Regions from separate parts of the Pilosibacter rotomagensis genome, predicted to be linked through region 1. Evidence: a T-box and tRNA genes for the amino acid it is inferred to sense, from the RefSeq annotation. Region 1 holds a T-box; the other holds one or more tRNA genes.
The links. A T-box is a leader RNA that pairs with one kind of tRNA and senses whether it is charged. The one in region 1 lies ahead of pheS (phenylalanine--tRNA ligase subunit alpha), so its partner is inferred to be a tRNA-Phe.
Positions count from the first base shown of each region.

Region 2: it has a tRNA-Phe gene. The T-box ahead of pheS (phenylalanine--tRNA ligase subunit alpha) is inferred to sense a tRNA for this amino acid. The anticodon was not compared.

Region 1 is NZ_CM170323.1:1,597,417-1,605,695, forward strand. Features, by position in the region: gene ACI3EW_RS07090 (hypothetical protein) at 1-135, shown strand, start outside; gene ACI3EW_RS07095 (YigZ family protein) at 117-770, shown strand; gene typA (translational GTPase TypA) at 1,201-3,042, shown strand; gene ACI3EW_RS07105 (2-thiouracil desulfurase family protein) at 3,263-3,730, shown strand; gene ACI3EW_RS07110 (methylglyoxal synthase) at 4,210-4,674, opposite strand; T-box leader at 4,976-5,202, shown strand; gene pheS (phenylalanine--tRNA ligase subunit alpha) at 5,271-6,293, shown strand; gene pheT (phenylalanine--tRNA ligase subunit beta) at 6,312-8,279, shown strand, end outside.
Region 2 is NZ_CM170323.1:15,524-23,802, forward strand. Features, by position in the region: rRNA gene ACI3EW_RS00070 (23S ribosomal RNA) at 1-1,939, shown strand, start outside; tRNA gene ACI3EW_RS00075 (tRNA-Asp) at 2,013-2,086, shown strand; tRNA gene ACI3EW_RS00080 (tRNA-Val) at 2,124-2,196, shown strand; tRNA gene ACI3EW_RS00085 (tRNA-Thr) at 2,210-2,282, shown strand; tRNA gene ACI3EW_RS00090 (tRNA-Tyr) at 2,312-2,393, shown strand; tRNA gene ACI3EW_RS00095 (tRNA-Met) at 2,445-2,518, shown strand; tRNA gene ACI3EW_RS00100 (tRNA-Phe) at 2,523-2,595, shown strand; tRNA gene ACI3EW_RS00105 (tRNA-Lys) at 2,616-2,688, shown strand; gene ACI3EW_RS00110 (TIGR00266 family protein) at 2,815-3,501, opposite strand; gene ACI3EW_RS00115 (hypothetical protein) at 3,798-5,081, shown strand; gene ACI3EW_RS00120 (DUF1003 domain-containing protein) at 5,332-5,838, shown strand; gene ACI3EW_RS00125 (aminotransferase class I/II-fold pyridoxal phosphate-dependent enzyme) at 5,913-7,505, shown strand; gene ACI3EW_RS00130 (nucleoside/nucleotide kinase family protein) at 7,778-8,279, shown strand, end outside.

The DNA.
Region 1 (8,279 bases):
AAATACACCGTTGGATTGGTTGCATTTGTACATTTCGGCGGAAATTTTCTGTCATATGCAAATGAAAACAGGAAGCAGGGAATGGCTGAGCTGACTTTTGAAAAAGGAGATAAGATATGGCTGCTGACAGCGTAAAAATTTTGTATAAAGGCGGAACGGCGGAGACTGAGGTGAAGAAATCCTGCTTTATCGCGAACTTAAAGCCGGTGGAGTCCGAGGAGGAGGCGACGGCATTTATCGCGGAGATGAAGAAGAAATACTGGGATGCCCGCCACAACTGCCAGGCGTTTACAATCGGGATGAACCACGAACTGACCAGGTGCAGCGATGACGGGGAGCCTGCCCAGACAGCGGGACGCCCGATGCTCGATGTGCTCCTCGGCGAGGATGTCCACAATGTCTGCGTTGTGGTGACCAGGTATTTCGGCGGAACACTGCTCGGGACCGGAGGACTTGTACGGGCTTATTCGGGTGCGGTGAAGGAAGGACTTGCGGCCTCCGAGATCGTGGAGAAGAAGCGCGCCTTTGAGATGAAAATCGTGACCGATTACACGGGAGTCGGAAAGATCCAGTATATTCTCGGGCAGGAAAACATGACGGTGCTCGACAGCGTGTATACAGATAAGGTGGAATTCTCCGTTCTCGTCCCGGTTGCTGCTTACGACGGTCTGGAAAAGAAGATCACGGAAGGAACGAGCGGCAGCGCGAAGATCGAAAAGGGCGACGAGGTGTGGTACGGCACACTTAATAAGGAAGTGATCCTTTTCTAGACCAGCCATCAGCACCAGGACATAAGAGGCTGAGGGCTGATTTCCCACGGAAATGGCAGAAGAGAAGATAGAGGGCGGCAATCTGTACGGTGTAGACTTTCGCGCTCGCATGCCGTAGGAGGCACACAGTCTGAACATAGGCAGACTTCGGCTCTTTAGCAGCCTGTTTTCTCAGGCGGAAACAGAGGCGCTCTCCAGAGAGTAAGAGATGTCTAACCGCAAATTGCTCAGAAATAAACACAAAGAATGGCGAATTCACCCCGAATTTTGGATGATTTTGTATTGCATTTTGATTTCATGAATGCTATAATTTTGAGTCGGTAACGCAAAAATCAGGAAATGTAACAGATACAAGATAAGATGACTGTGCAAAACGGGTCGGAAAATGATCGGTGTGCGGACAGTTATAGATGAAGAAAGAGGATTGATTATGAAGATCAAACGCGAAGATATCAGAAACATTGCGATCATCGCCCACGTTGACCACGGTAAAACGACCCTGGTAGACCAGTTATTAAAGCAGAGCGGCGTATTCCGCGCAAACCAGGAAGTAGAAGAGCGTGTCATGGACTCCAATGACATCGAGAGAGAGAGGGGAATCACTATCCTCTCCAAGAATACGGCTGTATTCTACAAAGGAGTAAAGATCAACATCATCGACACCCCAGGCCATGCGGACTTCGGCGGTGAGGTTGAGCGTGTCCTTAAGATGGTAGACGGTGTTGTTCTCGTTGTCGATGCATTTGAGGGACCGATGCCGCAGACAAAGTTCGTTCTCCAGAAGGCACTTGACCTTGACTTAAGAGTTATCGTCTGCATCAACAAGATCGACCGCCCGGAGGCAAGACCGGAGGCAGTCATCGATGAGACACTGGAGTTATTCATGGACCTCGATGCATCCGATGAGCAGCTCGACTGCCCGTTCGTATATGCGTCCGCCCGTGCAGGTTTTGCAAAGAAAGAATTAGATGATCCGGAAGTGGACATGAGTCCGTTATTCGAGACCATCATCGACTATATCCCGGAGCCGGAAGGTGATCCGGATGCTGAGACCCAGGTCCTGATCAGCACGATCGACTACAACGAGTTCGTTGGCCGTATCGGTATCGGTAAGATCGACAGCGGTTCCTTAAAGTTAAATCAGGACTGCGTGATCGTAAACCATCATGATCCGGACAAGATGAAGAAAGTAAAGATCGGTAAGCTCTATGTATTCGATGGCTTAAAGAGAGTTGAAGTACAGAGTGCGACGATCGGTGAGATCGTTGCGATCTCTGGTATCCCGGATATCCACATCGGTGATACCCTCTGCTCCCCGGAGAAGCCGGAGGCGATCCCGTTCCAGAAGATCTCCGAGCCGACGATCTCCATGAACTTCATGGTAAACGACAGCCCGCTCGCAGGTCAGGAAGGTAAGTTCATCACTTCCCGTCACCTCCGCGACCGTCTGTTCCGTGAGTTAAACACAGACGTCAGCCTTCGTGTCGAGGAGACAGAGTCCGCAGACTGCTTCAAGGTTTCCGGACGTGGTGAGCTCCATCTGTCCGTCCTGATCGAGAACATGCGCCGTGAGGGCTTTGAGTTCGCTGTCAGCAAGGCAGAGGTTATCTACAAATACGATGAGAGAAACAGAAAGTTAGAGCCGATGGAGCTTGCTTATGTGGATGTTCCGGATGAGTTTACCGGAGCTGTCATCCAGAAGCTCACGAGCAGAAAGGGCGAACTTCAGGGAATGAGCCCGACAAACGGCGGCTACACAAGGCTTGAGTTCTCCATCCCGTCCAGAGGTCTCATCGGTTACCGCGGTGAGTTTATGACAGATACAAAGGGTAACGGTATCTTAAATACAAGCTTTGACGGATATGCTCCGTTCAAGGGTGAGTTAAGCTACAGAAAGACGGGTTCCCTGATCGCATTCGAGGCTGGTGAGTCCATCACTTACGGTCTGTTCAACGCTCAGGAGAGAGGTACTCTGTTCATCGGACCTGGTGTAAAGGTTTACTCCGGTATGGTCGTCGGACAGAGCCCGAAGGCAGAGGATATCGAGATCAACGTCTGCAAGACAAAGAAGCTGACAAATACACGTTCCTCCAGCGCGGACGAGGCATTAAAGCTTGTTCCGCCGAAGATCATGAGCCTGGAGCAGTGCTTAGACTTCATCGATACCGACGAGCTTCTTGAGATCACACCGACGAGTCTTCGTATCAGAAAGAAGATCCTCGATCCGACTCTCAGAAAGAGAGCAATGATCAGCAAGAAGAGCCAGATGTAATCTGATCCGGAACGAATTGAGATACAAGTGAAGAGGGGATTGCGAAGACGCAGCGTGATCTCTGAAAATAGAAAGAGAAAGCAGGATCGCTTCCGCAGGTTGATTTGTGGGGCGGTCCTGCTTTTTTCGAACAGATGGCCTGCATTGGCAGATGATCGAGCGAGCGTGAAAGAGCTGGATTTGCGGTTTGCGCGAGCTGGTCTATGAAAGAGGGAGAATTATGATACATATTCTTATCAGTGCCTGTCTCATCGGTGAGAACTGCAAGTGGGATGGGACGAACAATCGGAATCAGGGTGTGCTTGAGTTTATGAAAAAGATGGAGGGAAAGGCCGAGTTCCATCCGGTCTGTCCGGAACAGCTGGGCGGTCTTCCGACTCCGCGTGCGGCTTCCGAGATCCATATGCCGGATGAGGCGGTGATCAATACGGAGGGCGAGGATGTGACGGGAGAGTTTCTTCTCGGTGCGGATGCGGCATTGCAGACAGCGAAGAAGTATGGATGTGAGATCGCGATCCTGAAGGATAGAAGTCCGTCCTGCGGATCGAATGGGGTTTATGATGGGAGTTTTTCGCATAAGCTGCGTGAGGGAATGGGGAAGACGGCGGCGGTGTTGGCCGGGTATGGGTTGAAGGTGTATGGGGAGAGCCAGATGGAGCTTCTGGAGAAAGAGTTGATGGGGGATTGATTGGCGAGAGGGACGCGGTGAGCTTCCGGGCAGGGGCGCTGGGGATGCGGGGAGGGTTCCACTAGGCCTGCGTGAGACTGCTAAGGGCGGACGAGTGGAGGTAGCCAGCGCCTTTTATATAGGAATTTTCTGAACTGAAAATTCCGTATGATACAGTAGCGGTCGCGGATTTTGCCGATTCGGAATGCGAAGCATCGGCAAAATCCTGTCACAGTGCGCAGGCAGGAAGGCCTGCGTACTGTGACACAACTCGCTGCGCTCAGACAAGTGTTATCGCTTGTCCAACGCAGTCACCCGCGGGCCAAGAGGAACCAGCTCCCCGGATCATGCGCCCCTGCCCGGAAGCTCACCGCTGTTGGTTGGCGTGAGATGATAAATGCAGAGGGTTCGAAAGGCATGGAAACGTTGTGAACGTGTTTCCATGCCTTTCTAGGTTTTGTAGAATTTAGTTTGCATCGATTGGTTTTACATTTTGAGTTCTACAGTTTGCTTGCCCGCTCCTTGATGTTCTGGTGGAAGTTGATGATCTGGTGATCATATTCTTCGTTCATGAGTGGGGAGGTGATCATGAAGTCGGCGGTCGCGCGGTTGTTGGCGATCGGGATATCGTAGACCTGGGCGATGCGGAGGAGAGCTTTTACGTCCGGGTCATGTGGCTGGGCTGTGAGGGGATCGGAGAAGAATACGACGAAATCGATGCGCCCTTCGACGATTTTTGCGCCGATCTGCTGGTCTCCTCCGAGAGGACCGCTGTTGTAGCCTTTGACCGGGAGACCGGTGGCTTCGGTGATCATTCTGGCGGTTGTTCCTGTGCCGCAGAGAAAGTGTCCCTTTAAGATTTCTTTGTTTGCTTCGCACCAGTCGATCATTTCATGCTTTTTGCTGTCATGGGCGATCAGGGCGATGTTTTTTTGTTTTCCGATGGTTAATGTCAGAAAATCCATAGGAATCCTCCTTTTCTTGAGGTTGTTTTTCGTTTGTTTTGCGGGCAGATCATATATAAATTCCATGGAATGGAATATTAACAGATTATTCCTGCCTATAAACTGATGATGCCATAAATGGCTGGATGTGTCAAGAAAGTGAGAGAAAATTTCGCTGAAGTTTTACACTTATTATGCGGGGACAGTGTCTGTTAGAAGGTTTGGGCGGGAAACTGCGTTGCGTGCAGCTTTGGTGCTGATTTTGCCTCTGCCCCGGTGAGACTTGACAAACCAGTGGGAATGTGCTACCATCGACCATGTGTGAAACGCAATGACAGAGACAGTACAGGAGAGTTCCGGTATGACAGAGAGAAGGTTCACCGGCTGAAAGACCTTCCGAAGGAAACTTTTGTAAATTCACTCTTGAGCAGCCTGTGCGAAAGGGATCTAAGTAGTGCAGGACGGGAAGTCCCGTTACAGACATTTGAGTGCCGCATGAATGCATGCGGAATCTGGGTGGTACCACGGAGAGTCAGCTTCGTCCCATGGCGGGACGGAGTTTTTTTTGTCCTCGCACTGATAGAATGTAAAACCATACCGAAAGAATGAGGTGGACTATGGAAGAGAAGATCAAAGCACTGAAGGAGCAGATGGAAGCCGCTCTCGGCAGTGTACAGTCCAAGGAACAGCTTGGTGAGTTCTGGCAGAGCTTCCTTGGCAAGAAAGGCAGCATCGCAGACCTGATGAAGGGTCTTGGAAGTGTTCCGAAGGAGGAGCGCCCGAACGTCGGAAAGACGATCAATGAATTTAAGAACCAGGTAGAAGCCCGCTACCAGGAAATGAAGAATAAGATGGATGAGCTGGAGCTCGCAGCCCGCAATAAGAGCGAGCAGGTCGATATCACGATGCCTGCAAAGATGCGTCCGGCCGGAGGTCTCCATCCGCTTACCGTAACAGAGAATGAGATGATCGATGTTTTCGCAGGAATGGGCTTCGAGATCTTCGACGGTCCGGAGATCGAGGATGACGACCACAACTTCACAAGATTAAACGTTGCGAAGAATCATCCGGCGAGAGATATGCAGGATACGTTCTATGTAGCGGAAGATATCTTACTCCGTACCCATACAAGCCCGGGACAGATCCGTGTGATGGATGCGAAGAAGCCGCCGATCAAGATGCTGGCACCGGGACGTGTATTCCGTTCCGACAGTGATGCGACTCACTCCCCGATGTTCCACCAGATGGAAGGCCTTGTTGTCGATAAGAAGATCACGCTCTGCGACCTTCAGGGTATGCTCGACAAGTTTGTACAGGCGATCTTCGGCAGCAACGTAAAGACACGTCTCCGCCCGAGCTATTTCCCGTTCACGGAGCCGAGCGTTGAGGTCGATGTCAGCTGCTTCGAGTGCGGCGGAAAAGGCTGCCCGCTCTGCAAGCACACCGGCTGGATCGAGGTATTAGGTGGCGGTATCGTACACCACAAGGTTCTTGAGAACTGCGGCATCGACCCGAATGAATATTCCGGTCTCGCTTTTGGTATCGGTATCGAGCGTATCGCCATGTTAAAATACGGTATTAACAACATCAACCTGCTTTATGAGAATGATCTTCGTTTCCTGAAGCAGTTCAAAGGCTAATAAGGGAGGGAGAAGATCATGAAAGTACCATTTAGTTGGCTGAAAGAATATGTTGACATTGATGTCACTGCCCAGGAGCTGGAAGACAAGCTCTTTGGCTGTGGATTTGAGGTAGAGGAACTGATCGATCTCTCCGCTGAGATCGACCGTGTCGTTGTCGGCGTCGTAAAGGAATGCGAGCCAATCGAGGGAACACACCTCTTCAAGTGTAAAGTAGACTGCGGCGAGTATGGAAATGATATCCAGATCCTCACAGGTGCTCCGAACGTCTACGCAGGCATGCACACACCGGCGGCTCTTGATAATTCCACACTGCCGGGCGGCATCAAGATCAAGGCAAAACCGATGCGCGGCATCGAGTCAAACGGTATGCTCTGCTCCGGTGAAGAGCTCGGCTTAAACGATGACCTGTATCCGGGCGCTGAGGTTTACGGTCTCCTGGATCTTCCGAAGGACACCGTTCCGGGAACTGATATCGCAAAGGTTGTTGGTCTCGACGACTACATCTTCGATATCTCCGTAACGGCAAACCGTGCAGACTGCCAGTCTGTTCTCGGTATTGCGAGAGAAGTTGCAGCAGTTCTTGATAAACCGCTGAAAATGCCGGCTCTCGACTACAAACAGAGCGATTATAAATATGAAAATCTTGATATTAAAGTAGAGGCACAGGATCTCTGCCCGCGCTACTTAGGACATGGCGTGAGAAACATCACTCCGGGCCAGTCCCCGAGATGGATGCGCCGTCATCTGGCTCTCTGCGGTCTCAGAAGCATCAGCAACGTGGTCGATATCACGAACTACGTAATGCTCGAGATCGGTCAGCCGATGCATGCATTCGATATGAGCACGTTGGAAAGCTCCCAGATCATCGTCCGCCGCGCAAAGCAGGATGAGATGATCCAGACACTTGACGGCAAGGAATTCAAGTTAAACGAGAATAACCTTGTGATCTGCGACGGAAGCAAGCCGGTTGCTCTTGCGGGTATCATGGGCGGAATGAACAGTGAGATCACAGAGAATACGACACAGCTTCTCTTTGAATCCGCAAAGTTCATGCGCGACAACATCCGTAAAACTGCGAGAAGTCTCGGACAGAACACAGACGCATCCAGCCACTACGAAAAAGGTATCGCGGAGTACACCGTTGAGATCGGTATGGCGCGTGCCCTTCACCTGATCGAGGAACTCGGCTGCGGCGAGATCACAGCGAGCGCATTCGATGTGGATGCGGGAGCACCGAAGGAAGGAAAGAAATTTACCGCAACATTGAGCGGCATCAATAAGATCCTCGGCATCGAGGTCCCGGCAGAGAATGTTCTCGACATTCTCCGCAGACTCAGCTTCGAGGTTGAGCGCGACGGCGATGTCATGACTGTCACAGCACCTCGCTACAGAGAGGATATCGAGGTTGGCGAGCCGGATCTTGCGGAGGAAGTCATCCGTGAGTACGGTTATGACCACATCGTTCCGACCTTCTTAAAGGATTCCGCAGTCACAAACGGCGGATTAAATCCGGCACAGAAGAGAAGAACAAAATTAAAACAGGTGATGGTATCCCAGGGTTACTATGAGGTTTCCACACTTGCATTCTACTCCGACGCAGACCTCGATGCACTCCACATCGCAGCGGATGCAAAAGAGCGCAATGTGATCCGCCTGTTAAACCCGATCACGACAAACCTTTCCATCATGCGCACCACACTGGCTCCGTCCATGTTAAATACAGTCGTTGAGAACGTGAAGAAAGGCAACACAGCCGGACGTTTCTTCGAGTATGCAAACGTATACTATCCGAAGGCACTTCCGCTCACAGAGCTCCCGAACGAGATCCCGCATGTCGGCTTCGCGGCATTTGGCGAGCAGGAAGATTTCTTCACTGTAAAGGGAACGATGGAAGAGCTTGCAGCTTCCTTCGGTGTAAGCTTTGAGTATGAGAGAGCGGAGGATGTTCCGTATCTCCATCCGGGAATCTCCGCGTATGTCCTC
Region 2 (8,279 bases), 1.6 Mb from region 1:
TGCCATACAGATGATGTACGGGAGTCAGACGGCACGAGATAAGTTGGGTCGTCAAAAGGGAAAGAGCCCAGACCTGCAGCTAAGGTCCCAAAGTGTGTGTTAAGTGGAAAAGGATGTGGGATTTCAAAGACAACTAGGATGTTGGCTCAGAAGCAGCCACACATTCAAAGAGTGCGTAATAGCTCACTAGTCGAGAGGTCCTGCGCCGAAAATGTCCGGGGCTGAAACACAACACCGAAGCTCAGGAATGACTTAGGTCATTGGTAGAGGAGCATTCTTAAAGGGGCGAAGCAGTACCGATAAGGAGCTGTGGACTTTTAGGAAGAGAGAATGCCGGAATGAGTAGCGAGATGGAGGTGGGAATCCTCCAGGCCGAATATCTAAGGTTTCCAGGGTAAAGCTGATCTGCCCTGGGTAAGTCGGGGCCTAAGGCAAGGCTGAGAAGCGTAGCTGATGGACAACAGGTTTAGATTCCTGTACCACATGATATCAGAACTGTGGGGACGCAGAGGGATAAGATGACCGGGGAACAGAACTCCGGGCAAGCGTAGGAGGTGTCAGGCAGGCAAATCCGCCTGACAAGCCAAAGACGTGACGCGGACCGAACCAAAGTAGGGAAGCATCTGATTCCAGCTGCCGAGAAAAGCCGCTATTGTGTATCATGTGCCCGTACCGTAAACCGACACAGGTGGATGAGGAGAGAATCCTAAGGCCGGCGGGAGAAGCATTGTTAAGGAACTCGGCAAAATGACCCCGTAACTTCGGGATAAGGGGTGCCAGAGAGATCTGGCCGCAGAGAATAGGCTCAAGCAACTGTTTAGCAAAAACACAGGTCTATGCGAAACCGTAAGGTGATGTATATGGGCTGACGCCTGCCCGGTGCTGGAAGGTTAAGAGGAGAGGTTAGAGCAATCGAAGCTTTGAATTGAAGCCCCAGTAAACGGCGGCCGTAACTATAACGGTCCTAAGGTAGCGAAATTCCTTGTCGGGTAAGTTCCGACCCGCACGAAAGGCGTAATGATTTGAGCGCTGTCTCGACAATGCACCCGGTGAAATTGAAATACCAGTGAAGATGCTGGTTACCTGCGCCAGGACGGAAAGACCCCATGGAGCTTTACTCCAGCTTGATACTGGGATTCGGTAATGCATGCACAGGATAGGTGGGAGGCTACGAGTACGGAACTCCGGTTTCGTATGAGCCGCTGTTGGGATACCACCCTTGCGTTACTGGGTTTCTAACCATGGTCCATGATCTGGATCGGGGACAATGTCAGGTGGGGAGTTTGACTGGGGCGGTCGCCTCCGAAAGGGTATCGGAGGCGCTCAAAGGTTCCCTCAGAATGGTTGGAAACCATTCGAAGAGTGCAAAGGCAGAAGGGAGCTTGACTGCGAGACCGACGGGTCGAGCAGGTAGGAAACTAGGACTTAGTGATCCGGTGGTATGAAAGTGGGATTGCCATCGCTCAACGGATAAAAGCTACCCTGGGGATAACAGGCTTATCACTCCCAAGAGTTCACATCGACGGAGTGGTTTGGCACCTCGATGTCGGCTCATCGCATCCTGGGGCTGAAGTAGGTCCCAAGGGTTGGGCTGTTCGCCCATTAAAGCGGTACGCGAGCTGGGTTCAGAACGTCGTGAGACAGTTCGGTCCCTATCCGGCGCAGGCGGAGGATATTTGAGAGGAGCTGTCCTTAGTACGAGAGGACCGGGATGGACGGACCGCTGGTGTACCGGTTGAGCTGCTAAGCTCATGGCCGGGTAGCCAAGTCTGGCAGGGATAAACGCTGAAGGCATCTAAGCGTGAAGCCCCCCTCAAGATGAGATATCCCATTCGTTAAGAAGTAAGACCCCTTGAAGACGACGAGGTAGATAGGGCAGAGGTGGAAGTGCAGCAATGCATGGAGCTGACTGTTACTAATCGGTCGAGGGCTTATCCAGAAAGGTCAAGTGAAGATTCGAAGGTTGATGGAGTTCAGTATGTGATTTTGAAGGTATGTTAAATACCTTGTATGGCCCGGTGGCTCAGCTGGTTAGAGCGCCGCCCTGTCACGGCGGAGGTCGTGGGTTCGAATCCCATCCGGGTCGCGCATACATGGTTTTGTATGTATTTATTTTTAAATATGGGATCTTAGCTCAGCTGGGAGAGCATCTGCCTTACAAGCAGAGGGTCATAGGTTCGAGCCCTATAGGTCCCACTTTTAAAGATATGCCGATGTGGCTCAATTGGCAGAGCAGCTGATTTGTAATCAGCAGGTTATCGGTTCGAGTCCGATCATCGGCTTTTAGTTTCAAAAACTAAATAATTCTTATGGGCGGATTCCCGAGTGGCCAAAGGGGACAGACTGTAAATCTGCTGCAACTTGCTTCGGTGGTTCGAATCCACCTCCGCCCATTAAAATAGGTATTGATTTTTCGATATTTATTGTGTATAATAATAAGGTATCGCGGGGTGGAGCAGTCTGGAAGCTCGTCGGGCTCATAACCCGAAGGTCGTAGGTTCAAATCCTGCCCCCGCAATTATGCCCAGATAGCTCAGTTGGTAGAGCAGAGGACTGAAAATCCTCGTGTCGCTGGTTCGATTCCAGCTTTGGGCATTACAACTTAATAGTTGTATGGGATATTAGCTCAGTCGGTAGAGCACTTGACTTTTAATCAAGTTGTCCGGGGTTCGAATCCCCGATGTCTCATTAAGTTGCGGAAGCCGAGAGGTTTCCGTTTTTTCGTATTCTAAAGTTTGCTAAAAAAGAGGTTGCTGCACATTCACACAGCAACCTCTTTTTTAGGTTAAAGTATATGTTGTTGAAAGTCGAAGATCAGTTTGATTTTGTCGGAATGAACTGTGCAATGCGTCCGGCGAAATCAGCGATATTCTGAGTCTGAAGGATCACACGGCCAGGACCGGTAAGCTTTGTGAGGAAGAGACCTTCGCCGCCGAAGAAGATGTTTCCAAGGCCTTTGATCGTCTCAACTTCATATTTTAAGGTTTTCTCGAACGCAACGATATTTCCTGTATCAACTTTGATCACTTCGCCCGGTGCGAGCTGTTTCTCGACAACATCGCCGTCGATTTCGAGAAAGGCCATTCCGGAACCGGAGATGGATTCAAGGATGAAGCCTTCGCCGCCAAACAGTCCGGAAGTAAATTTCTTTGTGAAGGTGACATCAAGATTTACAGAATCCTGTGCGCAGAGGAATGCACCTTTCTGGCAGATCATGCCGCCGTTTTCTGCCGCGTCGATCGGAAGAACCTGACCAGGTACAGTTGACGCAAATGCGATCGTGGCACCCGGAGCATCCGCACGGTAGGTAGCCATAAACATGGATTCACCGGCAAACATGCGGCCAAGACCTTTCATAAATCCGCCGCGTGTGTTTGTGGACATGGAAATCCCTTCAGACATCCAGGACATTCCGCCGGACTGTGTGTACATAGTTTCGCCTGGAGCATCAAATTTGATCTCAACTGCAGGGATAGTTGTGCCAATAATTCTGTATTTCATAGAATCCTCTCTTTCTGGCGTATTGAACGATGAAAATACGCTTGTATTGCTGTATCCAAAAGATACACAAGGGTGAACAAATATATTATATCATACTCTGCCGATAGTTACAGAAGAGATACTGGAATGAAATTTACGATGAAAAATCCTGTTTATGAAAATAACAAAATGATAACATGTTTACAGTTTCCTTAAATATGGGGGTGCTCGCTTGTGTGAAAAAATTATGGATGATAGAATATCGGTAACAAGTTCAGTGACAGGCGAGTTCAGTTTTTTGAAAAGAAGGTGGCAAGGTGAAAAAGATTTGGATGATGGCGGCAGCTTTAGGACTGGGAATCTGGCTGACAGGGTGTTCGCCGGCTTTTGTTCCGGTAGAAGATCCGAGTGAGCCACAGACAGAGGAACGAAATAGTCCTGAAATGGAAAAAGATGATCAGAGGGAAGATCTGGCCTTTCAGCCACTTTCGGAGGAAGAACGTCGGTGGATCGTAACAGAATTGGAATCCTTTGATGGAGATCATAAATTTTCGGATATGGATCCGGAAAAGGCAGCATCCTGCGGCGGAGAGATCCGGGATGCGTATGATTTTGTTGGACGGGAGACGGAAAATGGTTACGGGTATGTCCTGGGATTTCGAAAAGGCAAGGAGGATCCATTACAAGATCTCAGCATTTACAGCATTGATGATGTGATCGAGGCTGAAAAGTGGAACGAGGACGAAAGTATTTTTGAAAAAGTATATACTTTTGAAAATGTTTATGAAATGTATTACACGGAAGCAAAGGATGTTCTGTTTTTTGTTCCGAGCGGAATGGAAGAATCGGAAGAACTCAGAAAAGCATTTACATACAGCCTCTGTGACGGTGACGAGGGGGTCCGGTATCTGGAGACTGTAAAGGAGCGCGGCGTGCGGATGTCACCACCGGAGGACGGCGGATATCTTACCGTCCGAAGATTTGAAGATGCAGAGGTACTGGAGGAATATATTCCTTTGACTGAGGATCAGGAGAAAGAGATCACCGGCTCGGATGAGATCATTGATCCGGTAATGTATGGAATAGATGGGATCACATATACGGCAAGCCAGGAAATTTATGAGTCAGAAAACCCGGATCCGGATGAGATCACGGTTCCGGCATTAAGAATTGCTGAGGAAAAATGTGAATTTCAGACGGTAGGAACGGAAGACATGAAAGAAATTACGAGTGCGGAACTTGAGGTAATCCCGATTTCCAAAGAGCTGGAGAAAGAGAAAGGCTTGGAGAGCAAAGATTCTGCTGACGTGGAAGCTGACTCGGAAGTCGTGGGAATATCCGAGACGCTGCAGGATCCGGAATTGTTAAAAAGGCTGGAGGAGATCCTGTCGGGGGCATCTTTTGATGAAGCGAAAGAATGTCCGTATAACGGGATCCTGACGCTTACAAAGGCGGATGGGACACAGATAACGGTGAGACTGGCATCGGACGGATGCGATTCGATGGTTTACGGCAGCTACAGTTTTTATCAGGCAGCCGGGGATGAAGTCGCGGAAATTTGGTATATGTTTCCGGAGGTAAAAGCGGAGCTTGTAAAGTAAGCCGGCATTTGTAGCATTGACACTTCTTATGGAATACAGACAGATATTAGACTGGGTGAACAAAGAAGACTGGAGTGCATTATTGGATGTAGTACCGTTCATGTTTCTGCCGTTGGGTATATATGTGGTTGTTATGCTGTTGTCAAATGCGCTACTTGTCAGATTTATAAACAAAAAATCAGGGAACTGTTCCGGGGGGGGGCTGCGCAAATAAATTTTACCAATTGATCGAATTGGAAGGAGTATCATCATGAAAGAGAACAGAAAATTATTGAAAGAAGTGCTGAAGGACATCCGGCACGATATGACGGATGAGGAAGTTTTGAACCTTTTAGCAGACAGTAAGATTTCAGTCAGTCCTGAAAAAGAGAAAGAAAAGTACACACTCGGGCAGCGGGCAGCTGACACGATCGCAAAATTTGCAGGCAGTTGGGCGTTTATATTTTCCTTTACAGGTGGGCTGATCCTGTGGATGGTCATCAACACGATTCTTGCGTCAAAAGCGTTTGACGCATATCCGTTTATCCTGCTGAACCTTGTCCTGTCCTGCGTTGCAGCCATTCAGGCACCGCTGATCATGATGAGTCAGAACCGACAGGAGGAAAAAGACCGCCGGCGTGCTGAAAACGATTATAAGGTAAACCTGAAAACCGAGATCATGATTGAAGACCTCCATGATAAGGTGAATGCGATTCTTATCAGACAGTCGCAGATCGAGAAACTTCTCTCGGAGCAAAAAGAGAAAAATACTTTATAACGAATGTGGATTCGAATTTGACGGGCAATTTCCAGTTCGTTTGCAGTCAGATGGGAAACAGGAGAATAAAAATTTTGAATTACAGAAAAGAAAAACAGCCGGGACTTTTAGAACGGCTGACAGAATATGCGGGATCGGATGCGTATCCATTTCATATGCCGGGACATAAAAGACGGGAGATTCCGGATGGGATCCCGGGGGGATTTCCGGACCCGTATGGGATCGATATCACGGAGATCGATGGGTTTGACAACCTGCATCATGCGGAAGGAATTTTGAAGGACGCCATGGATGAGGCGGCTGCGATCTACGGGGCGGACCGGTCCTGGTATCTTGTGAATGGGAGTACATGCGGGATTTTAAGTGCAGTTTTTGCGACTACGGAAAACGGCGGAAAGATCCTGACAGCGAGAAACTGTCATAAGGCGGTGTACCATGCGATCTGCCTGAACCGGCTGGAGGCTGAATATCTGTATCCGGAGGAGATCACGGAATTCGGGATCAATGGAGGAATCTGTGCGGAGGACGTGAGAAAAGCGCTTGAAAAGGATGCGATGCGCTGTGCGGGAAATTCGGGGGATGTGAGAGGAAAAATCACGAAAATCCAGGCAGTGCTCATCACATCTCCAACCTATGAAGGCGTGGTGTCGGATATCCGGGCGATCGCGGATGCGGCTCATGAATACGGGATCCCGTTGATCGTCGATGAGGCGCATGGGGCGCATCTGGAGTATGCAGATCAGTGTCACGGCTTTCCGAAATCGGCGCTGGAATACGGGGCGGATCTTGTGATCCAGAGCCTTCATAAAACGCTGCCGTCCTTTACCCAGACGGCAATCCTGCATGTGAAGGGAAAACTTGTGGATCAGGACAGAGTTTCGAGGTATTTGTCCATGTTTCAGACGTCCAGCCCGTCATACCTTTTTATGGCTGGGATGGAGCGGTGCATCTGGTATATGGACGGGGACGGAAGAAATGAGATGGTCCGGTATGAGGAAAGACTGGAGCACTTTATGGAGCGGATGGAAGGACTTCAGGTACTTGAGATCCTGGACCGGGAAATCTGTGGGAAATATCGGACGGTGATCGGATGGGATCCGTCGAAGATCGTGGTTTCCACGATGCGCGCAGAGGAGTTTCACGGGGAAGAGCTGGCGGAGACACTGAGGAGAAAATACCATCTTGAGATGGAGATGACAGCGCCGGAGTATGTGATCGCGATGACGTCGCTGATGGACACGGAAGAAGGATTTGAGCGGCTTGGAACGGCGCTGCTGGAGATTGACGGGGCATTGAGACACTGCGTGGAGCATGAACAGCAAAAAGAAAAAGGTGAGTCAAAGGAAAAAGAAAGATGTGAGACTCCAGAAGTCACGGAATCCAAAGTTTTGCACCCAGTCAGGAGAATGCTCATCTGCGAGGCGATGAATGCCGATACGGAGCGCACAGCGCTTCAGGATACGGTCGGAAAGGTATCTGCGGAGTTTGTGTATCTGTATCCGCCGGGAATCCCGATCATCGCGCCGGGAGAGGTCTTCACGGATGCGATCGTGGAGAAGATCGTGGCGTACAAGGCAGCAGGACTTCTTGTCCAGGGGCCGGCTGATCCGGATACGGACGTGATCTTAACATGTCAGACGCCAGGGCTTGTTCATAAAGGATGCTGAGGAAAAAGGAAAACGTTAGTAATTCAAGTGCATAAGAGGTGGCTGCATCCGAAATGAAGAGGCTTATCAGGCAAGAATATTTCCCAGGAGACAAATTTTTGTTACTTTAAAAGGATAAGAATTATCGAGCGAGGATGGAAACAACGGTTGCACGAGACCTCTGATTTTGATACAATGAAAAGATAGAACCTGAAAAATGGTTGTAAAAGTTCGATCGAAAAGTCTTATCTGACTGGGATAAAAATTATAATACAGAAGGCTGAGAGAAACAAATGGGCAGGATATATTATCTTCTTGGAAAGAGCGCGACAGGAAAAGATACACTGTATAAGGAAATCCTGAAATGGAGACCAAAGCTGCGGACGGTGACGATGTATACAACAAGACCGATCCGGGAAGGCGAGACGGACGGAGTGGAATATTTCTTTACCGACCGCGAGGAGCTGGAGCGGCAGCTGGCTTCCGGAAAGGTGATCGAGTCGAGAACTTATCAGACGATCGCCGGTCCGTGGACTTACTATACAGTGGATGACGGGCAGTTTGATGTTGCCGACGACGAGTCCTGTCTTATGATCGGGACACTGGAATCTTACGAGAAGATGTGTGCCTATTTTGAAGCGGGAAAGATGGTTCCGGTCTATATCGAGGTCCCGGATGGGATCCGGCTTCTCAGGGCCGTCAAACGCGAGGAAAACCAGAAAAAGCCGAATTATCGGGAAGTCTGCCGGAGATACCTTGCAGACGAAAAAGATTTTTCAGAGGAAAATCTGGAAC